Linked DNA regions of Methylosarcina fibrata AML-C10. The protein of the gene in region 1 interacts with the protein of each later gene in a pairwise test. Links are inferred from orthologs where the notes say so. Each region holds a gene or a part of one and is shown in the gene's direction. Other genes may lie near its edges.

Region 1 (9,538 bases):
GTATTTCGGGAGCGGGGTGCAAGTCAACCGAGCCATCGATAAACAACCGGTTTCTTCCGTCACGCTGCGGGTCATCCGGTTATTCATCGATCGGATGCTCAAGGATTTGAAAGAAGCCTGGGAGCCGGTTTTGCCTCTGAATTGCGACTATCTGGGCTCGGAAACCCGTTCGAGCTGTGCCGATGTCGTCCGGCCCGACGACATTGCAGTGATTTCAATGAACCGCATTCGATTGAAGGGAAGCGAAGGCGATTTGAGTATCGCCATGCCTTACTCGATGATCGAGTCCGTCAAGGAGTTGCTGAGCAAGCCGCCCGCCGGCCATACGGAAGAACACGACCGCTGGCGAACGGCCTTCCGCCAACAGATTCTCCGCACCGAGATTAGCATGATCGGTCTTTTGGCTGAAAAAAAGATGACGATCGGAGACGTCATGCGGTTAAAAAAAGGCGATGTGATACCGATTGACGAGCCGAATGCCGTCGTTCTCAGCGTTCACGGCATACCCGTTTACGAGGGCAAGGCAGGCGTCTCCGGAGGCCGTAATGCGCTGCAGATCGTCGACAGGATCGGCGCCGGAATGGATTAGAGCCTTTCAAACGACGTACAGGGATGAATGGTTTCGCCCGGGTTAGACCCGAAAGTGAATCGATTCGCGTCATTATCCAAGCCGGTACCGCAAACCGGACACGCATCAGAGAATGAGCAACAACCTTCAAGCTGGAAAAAAAGATGAGCAAAGAACAGGATCCCGGTATCGCCCACCGACAGGAGCAAAGAATCAAAGGCGTCGTATTCGAAGAATTGACCCTGACGGACAACAAGGAACATTCTTCCAGAGAAGCGGAAACGAATGAATTAAACCTTGATCTTGTGCTCGACGTGCCGGTTGCCGTCTCGATCGAAATAGGCAGGACCGAGGTAGACATCAAACAACTGCTGGAATTGAAACCCGGTTCCATTGTCGAGTTGGACCGTTATGCCGGGGAGCCTCTCGACGTTTTCGTGAACGGCACATTGGTCGCCCATGGCGAGGTGGCGGTGACTCACGAAAAATTCGGTATTCGTTTGACGGACGTGATCAGCCCCTCGGAAAGAGTCAAGAAACTGACCTAAGGCTTTTATACCCGAGTTTTCTTGCAGTTCCGCAGTCACTGTCTAAAATTCAAGAATATTATCCATTATCGAAATTCCTGTGAATTGAATCGGCGAGAATCAAGGGTCGGCAAAAGAGGAAAAAGCTCAAAAAAAGACCAGGAAGGCTTTTTGCTTCACTCAGTTGCAGCCGGGACAAGCGGTTTCCCGGGTTTTCAGGGGCTAAAGTGAAGCAAAAATAAACAAGGTTTGGGTAATTGCACTCATCACGATATTTTTTTCCCGACCGGACACGACTGTTTTTCAATATAAAAACTCATGACCGGAGCCTATCGTCGGACAGCCTTTGCCGCGGGCTTTTTATCGGCAAGTAATTGAATTATAAAATGGACATATTAAGCATCATAGGCGTTCTGATCGGCACCTGCGCCCTTCTTTTCGGCAACTTCCTGGAAGGGCTCCAGCTCAGTTCCCTGGTCAATGGTCCCGCTTTCATTATCGTGTTCGGCGGCACCGTCGGCGCCACTCTGCTGCAATTTCCGCCTCTTGTATTTATTAGAAGCCTTGAGATGTTCCTCTGGGTTTTTTTGCCCAAGCCGATGAATTTCCGAGAGCAAATAGACAAAATCGTCCGGTGGAGCATATTGGCGCGCAAAGAAGGCTTGCTGGGGCTCGAAGACGAGATCGATGAAGAGACCGATCCGTTCACACAGAAGGCGCTACAGCTTTTGGTGGACGGCAACGAGTCGGAAGAAATCCGCGACATTCTGGAATTGGAGATGAACACCAAAGAAGCGTTCGATTTGCAAGCGGCCAAAATGTACGACGCCATGGGCGGATATGCGCCGACGATCGGCATGCTGGCGGCCGTGATGGGGTTGATTCACGTCATGGAAAATCTGTCCGAGCCGAAACTGCTGGGCGCAGGCATCGCGACCGCGTTCGTGGCGACGGTTTACGGCGTGGGTTCGGCCAACTTGATCTTTTTACCCATCGCCAGCAAACTGAAAACGTACGTTTATGCGAATACTCAGTCCAAAGAAATGATCACCGAAGGCATTACTTCCATCGCCGAGGGAGAAAATCCGCGGAATATCAAATTAAAACTGGAAGGTTATCTGCAGGATGCCGATGTAAAACTACAATAACGTTTTCGCCCGGAACAGATGCTTGGCGATTTTCAATTTTGACAGCATGGATATCCATCAACCTCCTATTTGTCCGACATTATGAGCCGCCGCAGGAAAAAATCACCCGGAGAGATTCACAATCACGATCGATGGCTGGTATCCTATGCCGATTTTGTCACCCTTCTATTTGCATTTTTTGTGGTGATGTATTCGATTTCGGCGGTCAATGAAGAAAAATACAAAGCCTTTTCCTCCTCCCTGGAGACCGCCTTCAATGAAAAAAACCGGCAGTTGAAAGAAATTGTGGCGGTTCAGGCCGCCGCCCAGGCCAACGCCGTCATTGCCGCATCGGAGCCGAATCCGGTTCTGGAAGAGATGGCGACCGGTTTCGATCTGGCCAACGAAAAAAGGCAGTTGGCTATGGTGTCGGATCTGTTGACCAAATCTCTGGGGCCGCTGGTCGACGAGAATCTGGTATCGATCAAGAAAAAAGATTACTGGATTGAATTGGAGTTGAACAGCGAGCTGTTGTTTTTAAGCGGCGATGCGGAGCTGGCGGCAGGCGCGAAACCCTTGCTGCAAAAAATCGCCAAGGAGTTCAAAGCTCTGCCCAATACAATTAACATTGAAGGGCATACCGACACGAATCCGATCAGTACGCCGGAGTTTCCGTCCAACTGGGAACTGTCTTCGGCGCGGGCCACCCGCGTGGTACAGGAGTTCATCAAGGACGGCATCGATCCGGTCCGGTTGTCTGCGATCGGATACGGCCAATACCATCCGGTCACTGACAACGAGACCGAACAAGGACGCTTTAAAAACCGGCGGGTCGTCGTGCTGCTGATTGCTCAGGGCTTTGAAAGGTACGGTTCCAGCGGCCAGGAGCGCGCCGATTTAACGCAGAAGCAGCCGGAATCGGTGGTCCAGGCTGCCCGGTAACGAGTGAAGCGGACAGGCCACGAAAAGGAAGGGAGAGACACTGTCCGGCTGTGAAGTAGCGGGCCTTGTTCAAAGCTATGAGCCGGATGGTCCCGATTTTGGCGGCGTTGAATCGTTTCATCCCGTAGGCGGGCGTGCATTCATAAACGGTGCCGAATCCTTTATAATAGGGCCAAAGCGCTGAAGTTCCGCGCAATCCCCCGATTTCCTTCTTTTTTCTTTTATTCTGTCGAATGGATTATCCTGGTCCGGCCAACCGTTTTCAGATCGAGCATGCAAGCCTTTTCAGGCAGAGTTACCGGCGATTGCTCGGACGGGAGTTGATTCCCGGAGCGGGTTCCGACGAAGAGTTTGCCCGCCTGTTGTTTCATGCTCCTCTTGCCATTCTCTCCCACGACACGGCGGACGATCCGATGTTCAATTACGGAAACCTGCAGGCGCTGTCGCTCTTTGAATTAAGCTGGGAAGAATTGTCCCGAGTGCCTTCCAGGCTGTCCGCCGAACCCTTGGCGCAGGCAGAAAGGGACAAGCTATTGGCGGAAGTCAGGCAAAAAGGGTATATCGATCATTATCAGGGAATCCGAATTGCCCAGTCGTCGGGCAAACGGTTTCTGATTAAAAATTCCGAGGTCTGGAATTTGCTCGATGCCGAGGGCCGTTACCACGGACAGGCGGCCTGCCTCCGGGAATGGGAATTTTTATAGCGGAAGAGGACGGCCTCAGGCGGCCTGGCTTCCCCATGTACTGCATAGTTAAAAGTCATCAGCCATTATGAAAAGTGAATACAATGCCGCGGCGATTGAAGTTTTAAGCGGCCTGGAACCGGTGCGCAAGCGGCCGGGCATGTACACCGACACCACCCGTCCCAACCATCTGGTGCAGGAAGTGGTCGACAACAGCGTCGACGAGGCCCTGGCCGGCCATGCCGACAGCATCGACGTGGTTCTTTACAAGGACGGCTCGGTGCTGGTCAGCGACAACGGGCGAGGCATGCCGGTCGACATCCATCCAGAGCAGGGCATTCCCGGCGTCGAGGTGATCCTGACCCAGCTTCATGCCGGAGGCAAGTTTTCCAACAAGAATTACCAGTTTTCCGGGGGCTTGCACGGCGTCGGCGTTTCGGTGGTGAATGCCTTGTCGGAAAAACTGGAAGTCGAAGTCAAGCGGGGCGGCAAGGTATACCGGATGGAATTCGCCGACGGCGACAAGGTTTCCGAACTGACCGAAACCGGCACCGTCGGCCGAAACAATACCGGCACGGCGGTTAAATTCTGGCCCAACGAGAAATATTTCGACTCCAGCAAGGTGTCGGTGCTGAAGCTCAAGCAGGTCCTGCGCGCCAAGGCGGTTTTATGCCCCGGTCTGAAGATCAGCCTGAAGGTCGAGCAGCCCGAGGAAGAATATACCTGGTGTTATCAGGACGGTCTGAAGGAATATCTCTTGGACCGCATCGGCGACATCGAATTTTTTCCCGAGCAGCCTTTCATGGGGGCGATGGCGGCGGAACACGAGGCGGTCGAATGGGGCATTATCTGGGCCGTCGAAAACCCGGAGGAAATGCTCGCCGAAAGCTACGTCAACCTGGTGCCGACCGCCCAGGGAGGAACCCACGTGAACGGGCTTCGGGCGGGCCTGACCGAAGCGATGCGCGAATTTTGCGACATCCGCAACATTCTGCCGCGCGGGGTCAAGGTGGCTCCCGAAGACGTCTGGGAAAACTGTCATTTCGTGCTTTCGGTCAAGCTGGAAGATCCGCAGTTTTCCGGGCAAACCAAGGAGCGGCTCAGTTCGCGCGAATGCGTCGCCTTCGTCTCCGGCGTCGCCAAGGACAGCTTCAGCCTTTGGCTGAACCAGCATCCTGCCGAGGGTGAGAAAATAGCTGAGGTCATCATTGCCAGCGCGCAAAAACGGCTTCGCTCGAGTAAAAAGATCATTCGCAAAAAGATCACCGCAGGACCGGCGCTGCCCGGCAAACTGGCCGATTGTTCGGCGCAGGACATTGCCCGAACCGAATTGTTCCTGGTCGAGGGCGATTCGGCCGGAGGCTCGGCCAAGCAGGCGCGCGAGCGCGACTTTCAGGCGATCATGCCGCTGCGCGGCAAGATTCTGAACACCTGGGAAGTCGATTCGAATCAGGTCATGGCGTCTCAGGAAGTGCACGACATCGCCGTCGCGCTGGGCATTGAACCGGGCTCCGGCGACCTGCGCAATCTTCGCTACGGCAAGGTCTGCATCCTGGCCGACGCCGACTCCGACGGCAATCACATCGCCACGTTGATCTGCGCTCTGTTTTACCAGCACTTCAATGCGCTGGTCCGGGCCGGCCATGTCTTCGTCGCGATGCCGCCGCTTTACCGGATCGACGTCGGCAAGCGGGTGTTTTACGCGCTCGATGAAGCCGAGCGGCTCGGCGTGCTGGACCGGATCAAGGCCGAAAAGCTCAAGGGCACGATCAATGTCCAGCGTTTTAAAGGCCTCGGCGAAATGAATCCCGGCCAGCTTCGCGAGACCACGATGAATCCCGATACCCGGAGGCTGGTGCAGCTTACCGTCGACGAGGACGACGACACCACCGGCCAGCTCGATCTGCTGCTGGCCAAAAAGCGCGCCACGGACCGGAAAGTCTGGCTGGAAACCAAAGGCAATCTGGCGGATATTTAAAACTTTCCTTGTCAGGTCTCGTCCTTGTCGACCCACTTGGCCACCGCCGGCGGTTGGTAATCGGCAATCAGGTCCAGCAACGCATCGGCCTCCTGCTCGACCAGCAGCATGGCGCGGTGCGTCCGACCGACGAATTGCTCCGCGGTCGCATGTTCCAGAAACGCGATCAAAGGATCGTAATAGCCTTCGGCATTGAGCAGGCCGCAGGGCTTGTTGTGAATCCCGAGCTGTGCCCAGGTCCATATCTCGAAGTGTTCCTCCAGCGTTCCAAGCCCTCCGGGAAGCGCGATGAACGCATCGGACAGCTCGGCCATCAGCGTCTTGCGTTCGTGCATGGACTGGGTAACGTGCAGCTCGGTCAAATGATGGTGTGCCACTTCCTTCCGGACCAGTGCTTCGGGTATGACGCCGACCGCCCGGCCGCCGAGTTGCAGCACCTGATCCGCCACCACGCCCATGAGGCCGACGCTGGCGCCGCCGTAGACCAGGCCGATGTTGCGTTTGACCAGCGACCGGGCCAGGGCGCGGGCCGCCTCCGCATAGGCCGGTAGCCGACCGTGGCCGGAGCCGCAATAAATGCAGATATTTTTTATTTGTTTCATGCTCGCCTCGAGTGCGCCGAAAGGAAGGGCAATGATAGCCGTGTTTAAGCGTATCGTTCGGTACAGCAAGGGTTTTTCCAATGCCATTCCTCGGGAATCCCGACAGCCCGTCCGATCCTTTACATTTTACCCGTCAAATACGCGTTGGGATCGATAAAAAACGCTTTTTTCCATCCTTGGGTCGAGCCGACTGCCGCCCGGAAGGCCGGAAACAGCCGGACGATCGCATAGTGCAAGTGCGGCGGCTTGCCTTTGGCATTGCCGCTGTCGCCCAGAGTGCCGAGGGGGCGGCCGGATTTTACCGGAGTCAGGGCGGAAACGCCGATCGTTTCCAGGTGCGCATAATAATGAAAACGCCATTTCGGACCTAAAACGATGACGACGTTGCCCCCGACCGGAATCCGGCCGGTATAGAGGACGATCCCGTCCACGGCGCTAAGGACCGGGGTGCCTTTTTTGCCGAAAATATCGATGCCTTTATGGACGCCCGAGACACCCCAAGGCTCGTACCAGAACGAGTCCTTGTTCCAATCCGCGGGGGTGGCGCCCCCGACCGGAATTTGGATCCGTTCCGGAACGATAAAACTGGCCATCACGATGGCCGTCATTCCTATAAGTATGAAGAATAGGATTTTCCTGATTCGATGCATATCAATTTCATGACCGGTTGTTGAAAAATTACCCGTCAGACAGCAATTTATCTCAGGATTTCCGGAAAAAAGCGTAAACTCTTTCAATTTCCATTGTTATCATCATGGTTCCGCATCCGACGATTCCTGCCGACGAAGCTTTTGCGCTTCTTGCCGCCAACGGCAACCTGTCCGTGATCGACGTCCGGTCGGAGGGCGAATATGAAAAGGCCCATTTTGCGCATACGGTCAATATCCCGATTCTTTCCGACGCGCACCGTCATCGGGTCGGGCTGACTTACAAGAACGAAGGCTCGGAAGCGGCGAAAGCATTGGGTCACCGGCTGGTCAGCGGCGACTATAAAGAAGCGCTGATCCGCCGCTGGTGCGCCGAGATCCTGCGCCATCCCGGCGCAGCGGCGCTGCTTTTTTGCTGGCGCGGAGGGCTTCGCTCGCGCATCGCGCAGGACTGGATTGTGCAAAGCGGGCATGAGGTGCTGCGAGTCGAGGGCGGGTATAAGGCTTTGCGGCATGAAGCCTTAAAAACGCTGGAAAATCCGGCGCCGTTCGTCGTTCTGTCGGGCATGACCGGTTCCGGTAAAACCCGCCTGCTGCGCCGGCTTGAGCGCATCGTCGATCTGGAAGCCCTGGCCCGTCATCGCGGCAGCGCCTTCGGAGCGCATTTCGATGGCCGTCAGCCGCAGCAGGCCACTTTCGAAAACAGCCTGGCGCAGGCATTATACCCGCTTGCGCCAGGCTACGTGCTGGAAGATGAAAGTCCCAACATCGGACGCTGCTACGTGCCCGATCCTTTCCATGCGCGCATGGCCAGAGCGCCGATGGTCCGGATCGAAGCTCCGCCGCGGCAGCGGGCCCTGGCCATTTATCAGGAATACGTCCGGCGGCCTTTGGTTTGGGGCATGGCTGCGGACGAGTTGTCTCAGGCTTTTCTCCGGAACGTCGAACGGATCGGAAACAAGCTCGGCGGCCTGGAATGCGACCGGATCCGGCGGCTCGTAGCAGAAGCGTTTGCCGCCGATGCGATGACCGAAGAAGGCAGAGAGGCGCACCTGGACTGGATCGAGCGTCTCTTGTCCGTTTATTACGACAAACAGTATCTGTACTCGCTATCGTTGAAATCGCGCAAGACGCTGTTTCAGGGGCTGTGGGAGGACTGTCTGGCGTTTTTGCAGGAGTTGCAGCATGAATAGAACCTCGGCGCCGATCGTTTCGGACCTGGTGCTGCTCGGCGGCGGGCACGCCAACATTCAGGTGCTGAAAAAGCTGGCGATGAAGCCGATCGCGGGGCTTCGAGTCACGCTGATCTCCGACCAGACCCATGCGCCTTATTCCGGCATGCTGCCCGGCTATCTTGCAGGCTATTACGATTATGAAGACTGCCATTTCGATCTCAGGCGGCTTTGCGAAGAACTCGGCCATCGCTTCATCCGGGCCAGAATCACCGGCATCGATGCCGAACGAAAAAGAATCCGGCTGGAGAATCGCCCGGAGATTCGGTACGACTGCGCTTCGATCAACGTCGGCATCGCGCCCAGGCCGATCGAGAGTTCAGCCGGGGAGTCCGACGCCAAACTGATTCCGCTCAAACCGATTTCCCGGTTCATCGGGCATTGGGACCGGCTGATCGCGGAACTGAAAGCTTATCAAGGGTCCCGGCCATTGTCTTTGGCCATGGTCGGCGGCGGCGCCGCAGGCGTCGAAATCGCGATCATCCTGAAAATGCTGATCGATCGAAACGGCTGGAACGCCGAGGTCAGCCTGATCCATCGGCATGAATATCTGGTGTCGGCCCGGGACCTGCGCGCGCAGCGGCACTTGTCCGCAGCGCTCCGGAAGGCCGACGTCCGAGTTTTGCCGAACACCGACGTGGTGCGGCTTCAGGAAGACGGCCTGCTGCTCAAGGATGCTCAAGACCGGCTTGATACGCAGGCATTTTACCGCGTATTGATCGCCACCGAGGCGGCCGCGCCGCCGTGGTTTGAAAGTTCGGGGCTGCCGGTCGATCGGGACGGTTTTTTAAAAGTCGACGAACACTTGCGGGTCGAAGGCAACAACGCTCTTTTTGCCGCCGGCGACTGCATTCATTTTTTGCCGTCGCCTCTGAAAAAGGCCGGCGTCTATGCGGTCCGGCAGGGGCCGGTGTTGACGCATAACATCTTCGCTTTTTTTACCCGCCGGTCCGGATTGAAAACCTTTCGTCCGAAAAAACATGTACTGTCGCTGATTACCGTCGGCGAGCGCAAGGCCGTCGTGCATCAGGGCAATGCTTCGATCCTGCGCTGGCTGGGGCCGTCGCTGTTGTGGCGGGTCAAGGACCGGATCGACCGGCACTTCATGCGGCGCTTTCAAGCCCGCACCTTCGACGTCCATCCCGGCCGTGTCGAGCGGACGATGCCGCGCCCTATCGCCAGCCTGATTCCGGAAGACTGGCAGGACAACACCTGCGGCGGCTGCGGCAGCA
Region 2 (9,480 bases), 1.9 Mb from region 1 along the record:
TCGCCCTCGATTTTCGACAGATATTTGGCAACGCGGGTTACCTTCACCTCATCCTTTCCGGCAACCGCCTTTTTCAAGAGATATTTTGCAACTCCCGTTGCCGGCTTGTTTTCTTGTTTTTTAAGATACTTGCTGACGCCGGATTCGATTGGAAGCCGATTCAAATATTGAGTAACGCCAGTCGAGCGGGAGCCGAGAGAGAGCTGACCGGCTCCTCCGGAGCCGGCTGAAGAGACTCCGGATAAAGCCAGGGATTCAGAATGAGTTTCTTGTGTCTGGGAGCGTTTGGCGAAGGGAAATAGGCCGTCGATGAAACCGATCAATCGGGTCTGATCCATTCATCACCCCCGGTTACGCATATACTTTTCAACTCCGGTTTTAGCTTCCGTTGCGGTGGTTTTTGTGCTCTCAGCCTGCTTCGCCATGTATTTCGCCACACCGGTTGCCGCTGAAGCAGTCGGCGAAGACTTTTGCTGCTTCTCCAGATAACGGCTCACTCCCGTGCCGGAGATTCGGTTAAGGTATTTGGCAACACCGGTCATGCCCCCGCCCGCTCCGGAAGAGCTGTAAGCGGCTCTGGACTCCCGCGTTTCCGGGGACGATTTTTTTCTGAACAGAACCACGCCGACCAAGGCGAGAACAATCAATCCAATAAGATAATTGGAGCTGGATTCTTCCTTCTTTTCGGCAGCGCCCGAAGCAGCGCCGCCCGACTCGCTTACACTCTTCTGCATGCTGCCGGCACTTGCTGAAGAAGACTGAGCATGTTGATAGGTCGGATCGTTATATAAAACTTTCGGCTGAAAATTAGCCGCCGGGTATTGCGAATCGGTTGCAGACGATGCGGCTGCAGTCGATTGGGCAGGCTTGTAATCGGGATCTTGATAAACCACTTTCGGCTGAAAGTCCGATGCAGGATAGTTGGTATCTGCGCTTGCCATGGAACTAGCCAATAGGAAAACGGCAAAGGTACCGGTTGTTATATTAATTATTTTCACGTTACTCACCTAATTTCTCGTGGATGTCGATTAGAGTTCCTTGCGCTCATGAATAGTTACCCAAAAACGCAAGGATCTTCTACCTGATAAAGGAATTTTATCCTTAATCTTTTTATTTTTGTAGCACTGCTTCCACGTTCTTTACAACATTTTCAACGGTGAAGCCGAACTCTTTAAAAAGCAATCCTGCCGGTGCCGATTCACCGAATCGATCAAGCCCGACAATACCGCCCTGGCTGCCGACATATTTCCACCAGCCGTCGCTGACGCCAGCCTCAACCGCTACTCGTTTGGTCACTGCGGAAGGCAGTACCGATTCGCGGTATTCGGCATCCTGAGCATCGAAAACATTGGTGGAAATCATCGATACCACACGGATTTTCTTGCCTTTTGCTCTTATTTCGTCGGCTGCTTTCAAGGCCAATTCGACTTCGGAGCCTGTCGCAATAATGATGGCGTCGGGCTGACCGTCGCTGTCGCTCAAAATGTAGCCGCCGCGGCTGATCGCCTGAATTTGATCGGCAGCGCGGGGAATGTGCGGCAGATTTTGACGAGAGAATACCAGTACCGATGGACCATCCTTGCGTTCAATCGCAGCGCGCCAGCACACTGCCGTTTCCACCGCGTCGCAAGGGCGCCATACCTGCATGTTCGGAATCATGCGCAACGTGGCGGTTTGTTCGATCGGCTGATGGGTCGGACCGTCTTCGCCGAGGCCGATGGAATCGTGGGTATAAACGAAGATCGAGCGGATCTTCATCAACGAGGCCATCCGCACGGCATTACGCGCATACTCGGAGAACATCAAAAACGTGGCGCCGAACGGAATCAGGCCGCCATGCAACGCAATGCCGTTCATGATGGCGGACATGCCGAACTCGCGCACGCCGTAATTGACATAGTTCGCATCCGGTTTATTGGCGCGCATGGGCTTGTAGCCAGACCACTCGGTCATATTGGAGCATCCCAGGTCCGCCGAACCGCCGAAAATTTCAGGCAGCAGCTTGGCATAGCCTTCAATGGAGGCCAGTGAAGAAAGACGGGTCGCCGTCGTTTTGGCCGCTTCGTTGACCGAAGCAACAAATTTGTCGGCATCGGCCGTCCAGTTGGATGGCAGATCGCCGGCCATGCGGCGCTCGAATTCGGCCGCCAGTTCCGGATGAGCCGATTTATAAGCGGCAAAGCGTTGATTCCATTCATTCTCGGCAGCGCCCCCTTTCGCTTTGGCATCCCAGCCGGCATAAACATCGGCGGGCACTTCGAAAGGACCGTGATCCCAGCCTATGGCTGCTTTGGTCAGGTTAATTTCCGCTTCGCCCAACGGCGCGCCATGGCAGGCGTGGCTGCCGGCTTTGTTCGGCGAACCGAAACCGATCGTGGTCTTGCAGCAGATCAATGTCGGTTTGTCGGTCATGGCATGCGCCATCTCGATGGCTTTGCCGACCGCGCCGGCATCATGGCCGTCCACGTCCGGAATGACATGCCAGCCATAAGCTTCGAAGCGTTTCGGCGTGTTATCGGTAAACCATCCTTCCACGTGGCCGTCGATCGAGATTCCGTTGTCATCCCAAAATGCAATCAGATTGCCCAAACCCAGGGTGCCGGCCAAAGAACAGGCTTCGTGAGAGATCCCTTCCATCAAACAGCCATCGCCCAGGAAAACATAGGTTTTATGATCAACGATGGTGTGTCCGTCGCGGTTGAATTGTGCTGCCAGTGCCTTTTCGGCGATCGCCATACCGACCGCATTGGTAATGCCTTGGCCCAAAGGTCCTGTGGTGGTTTCCACTCCCGGCGCGTAACCGTATTCGGGATGCCCCGGAGTTTTCGAATGAAGCTGACGGAACTGTTTTAACTCATCGATCGGCAAATCATAGCCTGTCAAATGCAGTAATGAGTAAATCAGCATGGAACCGTGGCCGTTCGAGAGCACAAAGCGGTCCCGGTTAGACCATTGAGGATTGGAAGGATTATGGCGCATATAATCGTTCCACAAAACTTCGGCAATATCCGCCATCCCCATGGGAGCCCCTGGATGGCCTGAATTTGCTTTTTGCACTGCGTCCATGCTCAAAGCGCGAATGGCGTTTGCTAATTCTCGGCGCGATGCCATGTTCTTCTCCTTTGTATTCTGTGATGTTGAGGTGTATCTGCCTAAGCATCAAACCGCTTGTTCCGATGCTTAACTGTGAATTAGTAAGAACGAGTGGTCATGGCCACTCGTTCATGATGGCATTACTCTAAGTTAGCGTGCCGTGATCTCATTTCTTCTTCAGGAATCCCTTTTTCGTGTATCACGTGTGAGATCGTCGCTTCTAAAAAGAATAATGTGGAAAGCTCGAAAACCGTTCCCATTGGCATACCGACTACTTTTCCGTATTGTTCGGCCTTGCCGATCTGGAAAACCGCGTCCGCCATATCACCGATGGTCGAGCTGCTTTTTGAAGAGATCAATACAATGTCCGCGCCTACTTTTTTGGCGCTCTTGGTAAATGCTATCAATTGTTCAGTCTCGCCGGAGCCTGAAATAATAATAAGCAAATCGCCGTTTTTAATGCTCGGCGTAACTATTTCGCCGACCACACTGACATCGTATCCCGCATGCACCAGTCTCATGGCAAAGAAATTGCCAACCAACTTTGATCTTCCTGCTCCCGAAACAAAAATACGCTTCGCTTTATCGAGCATTTGGGTCAGTTTTTGATCATAGCCAGGATCGGTAGCCCCAAGAATGCTTGAAATCTTTTCAATGATAAGCTGCTGATGCATATTTATACAGCGTCGACTAATTCGCGGATTTCACGGGCCGCATCGGAAGGAGATGGAGCACCGTAGATTGCAGCGCCTACCACGATAATGTTCGCACCGGCTCTGACGACGTCTTGTACCGTGGATTGTTTGATACCGCCGGCAACGGAAATTCTGACGTTCAGACCCAATCTTGCGATATCGTTCAAATCGCCGAATGGCGTATGGCCGGCAGCTTGTGCATCAAGACCGGTATGTACGCCCATGATGTGAGCGCCTGCTTCCGCGCAAGCACGTGCGCATGCGATTTTGTCTTCAACGTTGATCAGGTCGATTTGAGCTTCTGCTCCGTGCGCGTTGGCCGCTTTGATAACGCCTTTGCAAGTTGCAAGACCGGATACGCCCAACACAGTGCAGATATCCGCACCTGCCGCATAGAATGGAGTTGCTTCGTATTCGCCGGCGTCCATTGTTTTGAGGTCGACGAGCAACAATTTGTCCGGGAATCTTGCTCTCAATTCTTTAACCAGATTGATGCCGTTGTGTTTGATACAAGGTGTTCCGATTTCAAAGATATCAACGCTGGGTGCCACTTTTTCAGCCAGCGCAATGGTTTGATTGAAATCTAATGAATCTAACGCCATTTGTATTAATGGTCTTGCCATGATGTAAGCTCCAATGAGTTGTTATAGGAATGAGTTAATACCTCTTTTAAGCGGATGTAACTGTAAAGAGAAAGGGGAAAAATGTCAATGTCCGATGATTATCGGGCGTAAGACGGCCTGAGCGCAAGGATTTTGAACCATCCCCATAAATAATATTTATCAATGAGTTATTTGATTATTTGGAGCTACTGGAAAGGATGAATCCGTCCATATCGGGCGTAAATGCAGGTTTTGGAAATTCGCTTGCGGATGTTGTTTACTCGATCCATGGTAAAAAAATCCCTCCGTTTTCGCTTATGACGGACATCCGAAGGGTAGCACAAAACCGGCCTTTTATGAACGGCACAGAACGGTTACCAATTCTCTCCTCTTGATTGTAATTCCGGAAAAATCCGAAAAATAACGCTGAGATTGTTTTTTATCTGTCCGCTTTCTCATCAAAACGGCTTCGTCAATCAGGGACAACCTTGCGTTTGAAGCCGCGGCGCCATTCCGAAGCCGGCCAAGTCCGCTTCGATAATATATAATAGTAAGCGGCATTCTGCCCGACCCATTCGATAACACAATCTAGCCGAAAGGATCTTGCGATAAACAGATATTTCAACGAATATCGAACTTTCGAATTCGCAAACAAGCACGGGAGAATCATTTCGGCTTAACCAACCCTTTCCCTCAACGTCATCCTTTTAAATCTTTTTCTAATAGAGCCCTATGGAAGCTTTTACTAATATTCGTGCCCTCATCATCGATATGGATGGGGTTTTATGGCATGGAGATCGCCCGTTGCCCGGCCTGGCCGATTTCTTTCAGACATTGCGGAATGCCGGGATCCGTTTCTTGCTCGCAACCAATAACGCCAGCCTGACTCAAGAGCAGTACGTATTAAAACTCGCCGGCATGGGCGTAACGGTGGACCGGGATGAAATCCTGACTTCGGCGATGGCTACGGCGCGGTATCTGGCCGAACACACCGAACCGGCCAAAACTCGAGTGTTTGTCGTCGGCGAGGCCGGCTTGACGCAGCCATTGCTCGAACACGGCTTTATCCTGACCGGATTGTATGAAGTCGGCGACGGCAAGACCTCACGTGGCGCCGATGTGGTCGTCTGCGGCAAGGACAAGACGTTAACCTGGGACAAACTGGCGACGGCCACGTTAAACCTGCGGGCCGGCGCCAGATTTATCGGCACCAACGGCGATACGACATTGCCGACCGAACGCGGCGTGGTTCTCGGTAACGGCGCCATCCTGGCCGCGCTGGAAACGGCGAGCGGAGTGTCGCCCACGGTCATCGGCAAACCCGAACCGATCATGTACCGGCAGGCCATGAATCTATTGGGCTCCAGCCCGGACGAAACAGTGGCGATCGGCGACCGGCTGGAGACCGACATTCTGGGAGCCGTGCACGCCGGCATACGCAGTCTCATGGTGCTGTCGGGAATTTCCACGCTGGAAGACGCGCAAAAAGCCGATTACCAACCGACCTGGATCATGCCGGACATTCGTGCCATTACCGAAGCATTGCGGCGCTGACAGCGGCCACCTTAGCCGAACCAATATCTATATTGACTATGGAGGTTGAAACAAAGGATCGTTCCGTCATATAGTGCGGGTTATCGAACCCTCCTCCGTTTATCAGGAACTGTGGCCATGAAAAAATTCATCAATACCATCGACACGCTGCTGGACGACAGTCTCGCCGGCTTCGCCAAGGCCCATGCCGATATCGTCAAATTGAACCGGCAACCCCATTTCGTCAGCCGGTTGAATCCTGCCCGATCCGGTAAAGTCGCGCTGATTTCCGGCGGCGGTTCGGGACACGAGCCCCTGCATACCGGATTTGTCGGGATGGGCATGCTGGATGCGGCCTGCCCCGGCCAGATCTTTACCTCGCCCACGCCCGATCAGATGCTGGCTGCGGCACAGGAAGTCGAAAACGGCGGCGGCGTCCTGTTTATCGTCAAAAATTACGCCGGCGACGTGATGAACTTCGAAATCGCCGCGGAAATGCTGGAGTGTCCGCATGAAACCGTCCTGGTCAGCGACGACGTCGCTTTGCCCAAAACGCACAGCATCGGACGCCGCGGCGTGGCCGGCACCTTGATCGTGGAAAAAATCGTCGGCGCCGCGGCCGAGTCCGGGAAGGATCTGGCGGCCTGCAAGGCCTTGGGCGAGCGGATCGCGCAAAGCACCGCCTCGATGGGCGTCGCCTTGAGCAGTTGCACGGTGCCGGCCCTGGGCAAACCGACCTTCGAATTGAAGGACGACGAAATGGAAATGGGCGTCGGCATTCACGGAGAGCGCGGACGCGAAACGATGAACCTGCTTTCCGCTACCGAAATCGTCGACAGACTGGCCTCCGCCATCGACGAAGAACTGCAACCCAAATCCGGACAAGCCGCCTTGCTGCATATCAATGGGTCCGGTGCCACGCCGTTGCTCGAACTTCATCTGATCTACGGTCTGGCGCATCAATTCTGGGAGAAAAAAGGCATCAACATCGCCCGTTCCCTGGTCGGAAACTACACTACCTCGCTGGACATGGCGGGCTGTTCGCTTACCCTCAGCCTGATGGACGAAGAACTGATCCGGCTCTGGGATGCGCCGGTCCATACGGCGGCTTTAAGATGGGGATGCTGACCGCTGGGACAGCACATCTATAATCGAACAAATCATCAATTGCGCGGTTCTGGCCCCGGCGTCGATATGGCCTTTGGTTCTTTCTCCGAGGAAAGACGCGCGCCCTTTGGTCGCCACCATGTCCCGGGTCGACTCCATTCCCTGAACGGCGGTCTGCGCCAGGCTTTCCAGCAAGTCCGGCAGCGGAACGTCCGCCTCCGCCGAAGCCTGCAATTTTTCAGCGACGGGAATCAGCACGTCCAGCATGGTTTTCTCTCCGGCGCCGGCCCGGCCTCTTGATTTGACCGATTCCACGCCCTGAGAGAAAGCATCGGCAAAGGTTTTCAAAGCCATCGGCTTCCCCTTGGCCGTTTTGCTCATCGTGACGAACAGCGTGCCGTACAACGAGCCTGACGCGCCTCCGATCGTCGACATCAGGATCATGCCGATCTTCTGCAAGGCGGCCGCCCAATCGAGGCCGGCGAGCTCCGTACTTTGCTCGCTCAGGGCATGCAGGCCGCGCTTCAAGTTGAACACGTGATCGCCGTCTCCGATCTCCTGATCGAGTGCGGTTACTTCGTCGGCATTTTTGTCTATCGTTTCGTTGATGGCCCGGATGAAATCCGGCAATAAAACAGGCTCGATCTGCATGGTGAATGTCCTCCTAACGATGATGCGGAGTTCAAGAATAACTCGCTGCCTTTCTGCTGTCCAGCACCCGTTGCCCTATGGGCGGCGCTTCTCCCGCCGTTCGCTTGCCAGCCGCGCCTGACGAGTGATAATCTAAAACCGGGCGATTTCCCCGAGTTAATTCCGGCCGGGCCAGGCAGCGGAACGGTTCGACGGATGTTGCCGGCCGTTATAATTTGACCGAATTTTACCGCTAACCTCTCCCGATGCCATGACTGTTTTCTCTAACGATATCGATGTCCTTTGCATAGGCCATGCGTCCTACGACCTCGTCTTTTCGGTGCCGCATCATCCGGCCGAAGATGAAAAGATTTTCGCTCAAGGCTTTCTGGGCTGCGGCGGCGGACCTGCCGCCAATGCCGCGGTCACTGTCGCCAAACTGGGTTTCAAGGCCGCTTTCGCCGGTTATTTGGGTCATGATCTTTACGGAGAACGGCATCGGCAGGAACTGATCGAACAGGGAGTCGACACCCGCTTCATCGTCCGGGGCGAAGCGCCCACTCCGCTGTCCGCGGTATTGGTCAAGCCGGACGGCAAAAGAGCCCTGATCAACTATAAAAGCGAAACCCGGCCCCTGGCGGCGAATGCCCTGAACTTTTCCGGGATCGCTCCCGGGGCGGTCCTGCTGGATGGCCACGAGCCCCGGATATCGGTGGCTTACTGCCGCGAGCTTCGAACTCGACATATACCGACCGTGCTGGATGCCGGTTCTCTGCATGAAGGGACCGAAGCGCTTATGGGACTGGTCGACTACCTGGTCTGTTCGGAAAAATTCGCTCTTCAGGTAGCGGAAACGCTCGATCAGGCCTTGCATCGCCTGTCTGAAGCGGCCCCGGCCGTAGTCGTCACGTTAAGCGAAAGGGGCCTGGTCTGGAAAAAAGACGGCAAGACAGGCGCCCTGCCCGCATTTGCCGTAACCAGCATCGATTCGACCGGCGCGGGCGATGCCTTTCACGGCGCGTTTGCCGCGGCCGTCGCAACGGGCCGAGACTGGATCGCTACCCTGCGCTACGCCAGCGCCGCAGGCGCGCTGTGCTGCACAAAGATGGGCGCGCGTCCCGGACTGCCGTCAAAAGAAGAACACGCCGCCCTGCTCAACGAAGGGGCCGATTAGACCGGAGCGAGCCTCGGTTGCTGTTATAATATTCTTCCGCTCCGCTGCCGCGACATCTTTTCTTTATAACCAGCCGGGGCTCATTTCCAAGGAAAACCGTGAAAACAAGAAACAGACGAAGAGGATTGGTGGTAGTCAATACCGGCGAAGGCAAAGGCAAGTCTTCCAGCGCGTTCGGCATGGTTTTTCGCGCGGCCGGCTGGGGCATGAAAGTCTGCGTCATTCAATTCATCAAAGGACAATGGCAGACAGGGGAACAAAAAGCCGCGCAGCATTTCGACAATATCGAATGGCATGCCCTGGGCGACGGCTTTACCTGGGACACGAAAAATCCCGAACAGGACGTTAAAACCAGCCGGGAAATCTGGGAATTCAGCAAGCAAAAAATTCTTTCCGAAGCCTACGACGTGGTCGTTCTCGACGAGATCAATTATTGCTGCGGCTATCAGTGGATCTCCGGCCGGGAAATCGCCGATTTCATAAAAAACCACAAGCCCGCCTGGCTGCACCTGATCCTGACCGGACGCAACGCTCCCGCCGAGGTCATCGAGATCGCCGACACGGTCACCGAAATGACTCAGCGCAAACACGCCTACGAACAAGGAATCAAGGCCGAGCAAGGCATTGAGTTTTAACGCCGGCAACG

What was found.
Region 2: the proteins of parE (region 1) and dhaK interact in binary tests that used the Escherichia coli proteins (3 or more experiments, as listed by UniProt). The link is inferred for Methylosarcina fibrata AML-C10 from one-to-one orthologs.

Annotation. Positions count from the first base shown.
Region 1 is NZ_KB889965.1:2,507,653-2,517,190, reverse strand. What follows is about bases 3,381-6,380. They hold parE (DNA topoisomerase IV subunit B), read left to right. Parts: upstream 3,381-3,935; coding sequence 3,936-5,825; downstream 5,826-6,380. Other genes in these bases: A3OW_RS0111810 (LOG family protein), read right to left, coding at 5,837-6,380; A3OW_RS0111820 (MEKHLA domain-containing protein), read left to right, coding at 3,398-3,868. Also shown: flagellar motor switch protein FliM, read left to right, coding at 1-589; flagellar motor switch protein FliN, read left to right, coding at 733-1,116; A3OW_RS0111830 (flagellar motor protein), read left to right, coding at 1,482-2,243; flagellar motor protein MotD, read left to right, coding at 2,325-3,164; more of A3OW_RS0111810, read right to left, coding at 6,381-6,427; A3OW_RS0111805 (M23 family metallopeptidase), read right to left, coding at 6,547-7,020; tRNA 2-selenouridine(34) synthase MnmH, read left to right, coding at 7,182-8,267; selenide, water dikinase SelD, read left to right, coding at 8,260-9,538. UniProt on the Escherichia coli protein: Topoisomerase IV is essential for chromosome segregation; it is the principal protein responsible for decatenating newly replicated chromosomes. It relaxes supercoiled DNA.
Region 2 is NZ_KB889965.1:4,434,546-4,444,025, reverse strand. Bases 5,115-8,056 are described here. They hold dhaK (dihydroxyacetone kinase subunit DhaK), read left to right. Parts: upstream 5,115-6,061; coding sequence 6,062-7,051; downstream 7,052-8,056. Other genes in these bases: A3OW_RS0120935 (carbohydrate kinase family protein), read left to right, coding at 7,932-8,056; dhaL (dihydroxyacetone kinase subunit DhaL), read right to left, coding at 7,034-7,681; A3OW_RS0120950 (HAD-IIA family hydrolase), read left to right, coding at 5,123-5,944. In the rest of the region: A3OW_RS0120975 (hypothetical protein), read right to left, coding at 1-338; A3OW_RS28370 (hypothetical protein), read right to left, coding at 342-998; tkt (transketolase), read right to left, coding at 1,111-3,111; hxlB (6-phospho-3-hexuloisomerase), read right to left, coding at 3,234-3,767; hxlA (3-hexulose-6-phosphate synthase), read right to left, coding at 3,770-4,411; more of A3OW_RS0120935, read left to right, coding at 8,057-8,834; cobO (cob(I)yrinic acid a,c-diamide adenosyltransferase), read left to right, coding at 8,933-9,469. UniProt on the Escherichia coli protein: Dihydroxyacetone binding subunit of the dihydroxyacetone kinase, which is responsible for the phosphoenolpyruvate (PEP)-dependent phosphorylation of dihydroxyacetone via a phosphoryl group transfer from DhaL-ATP.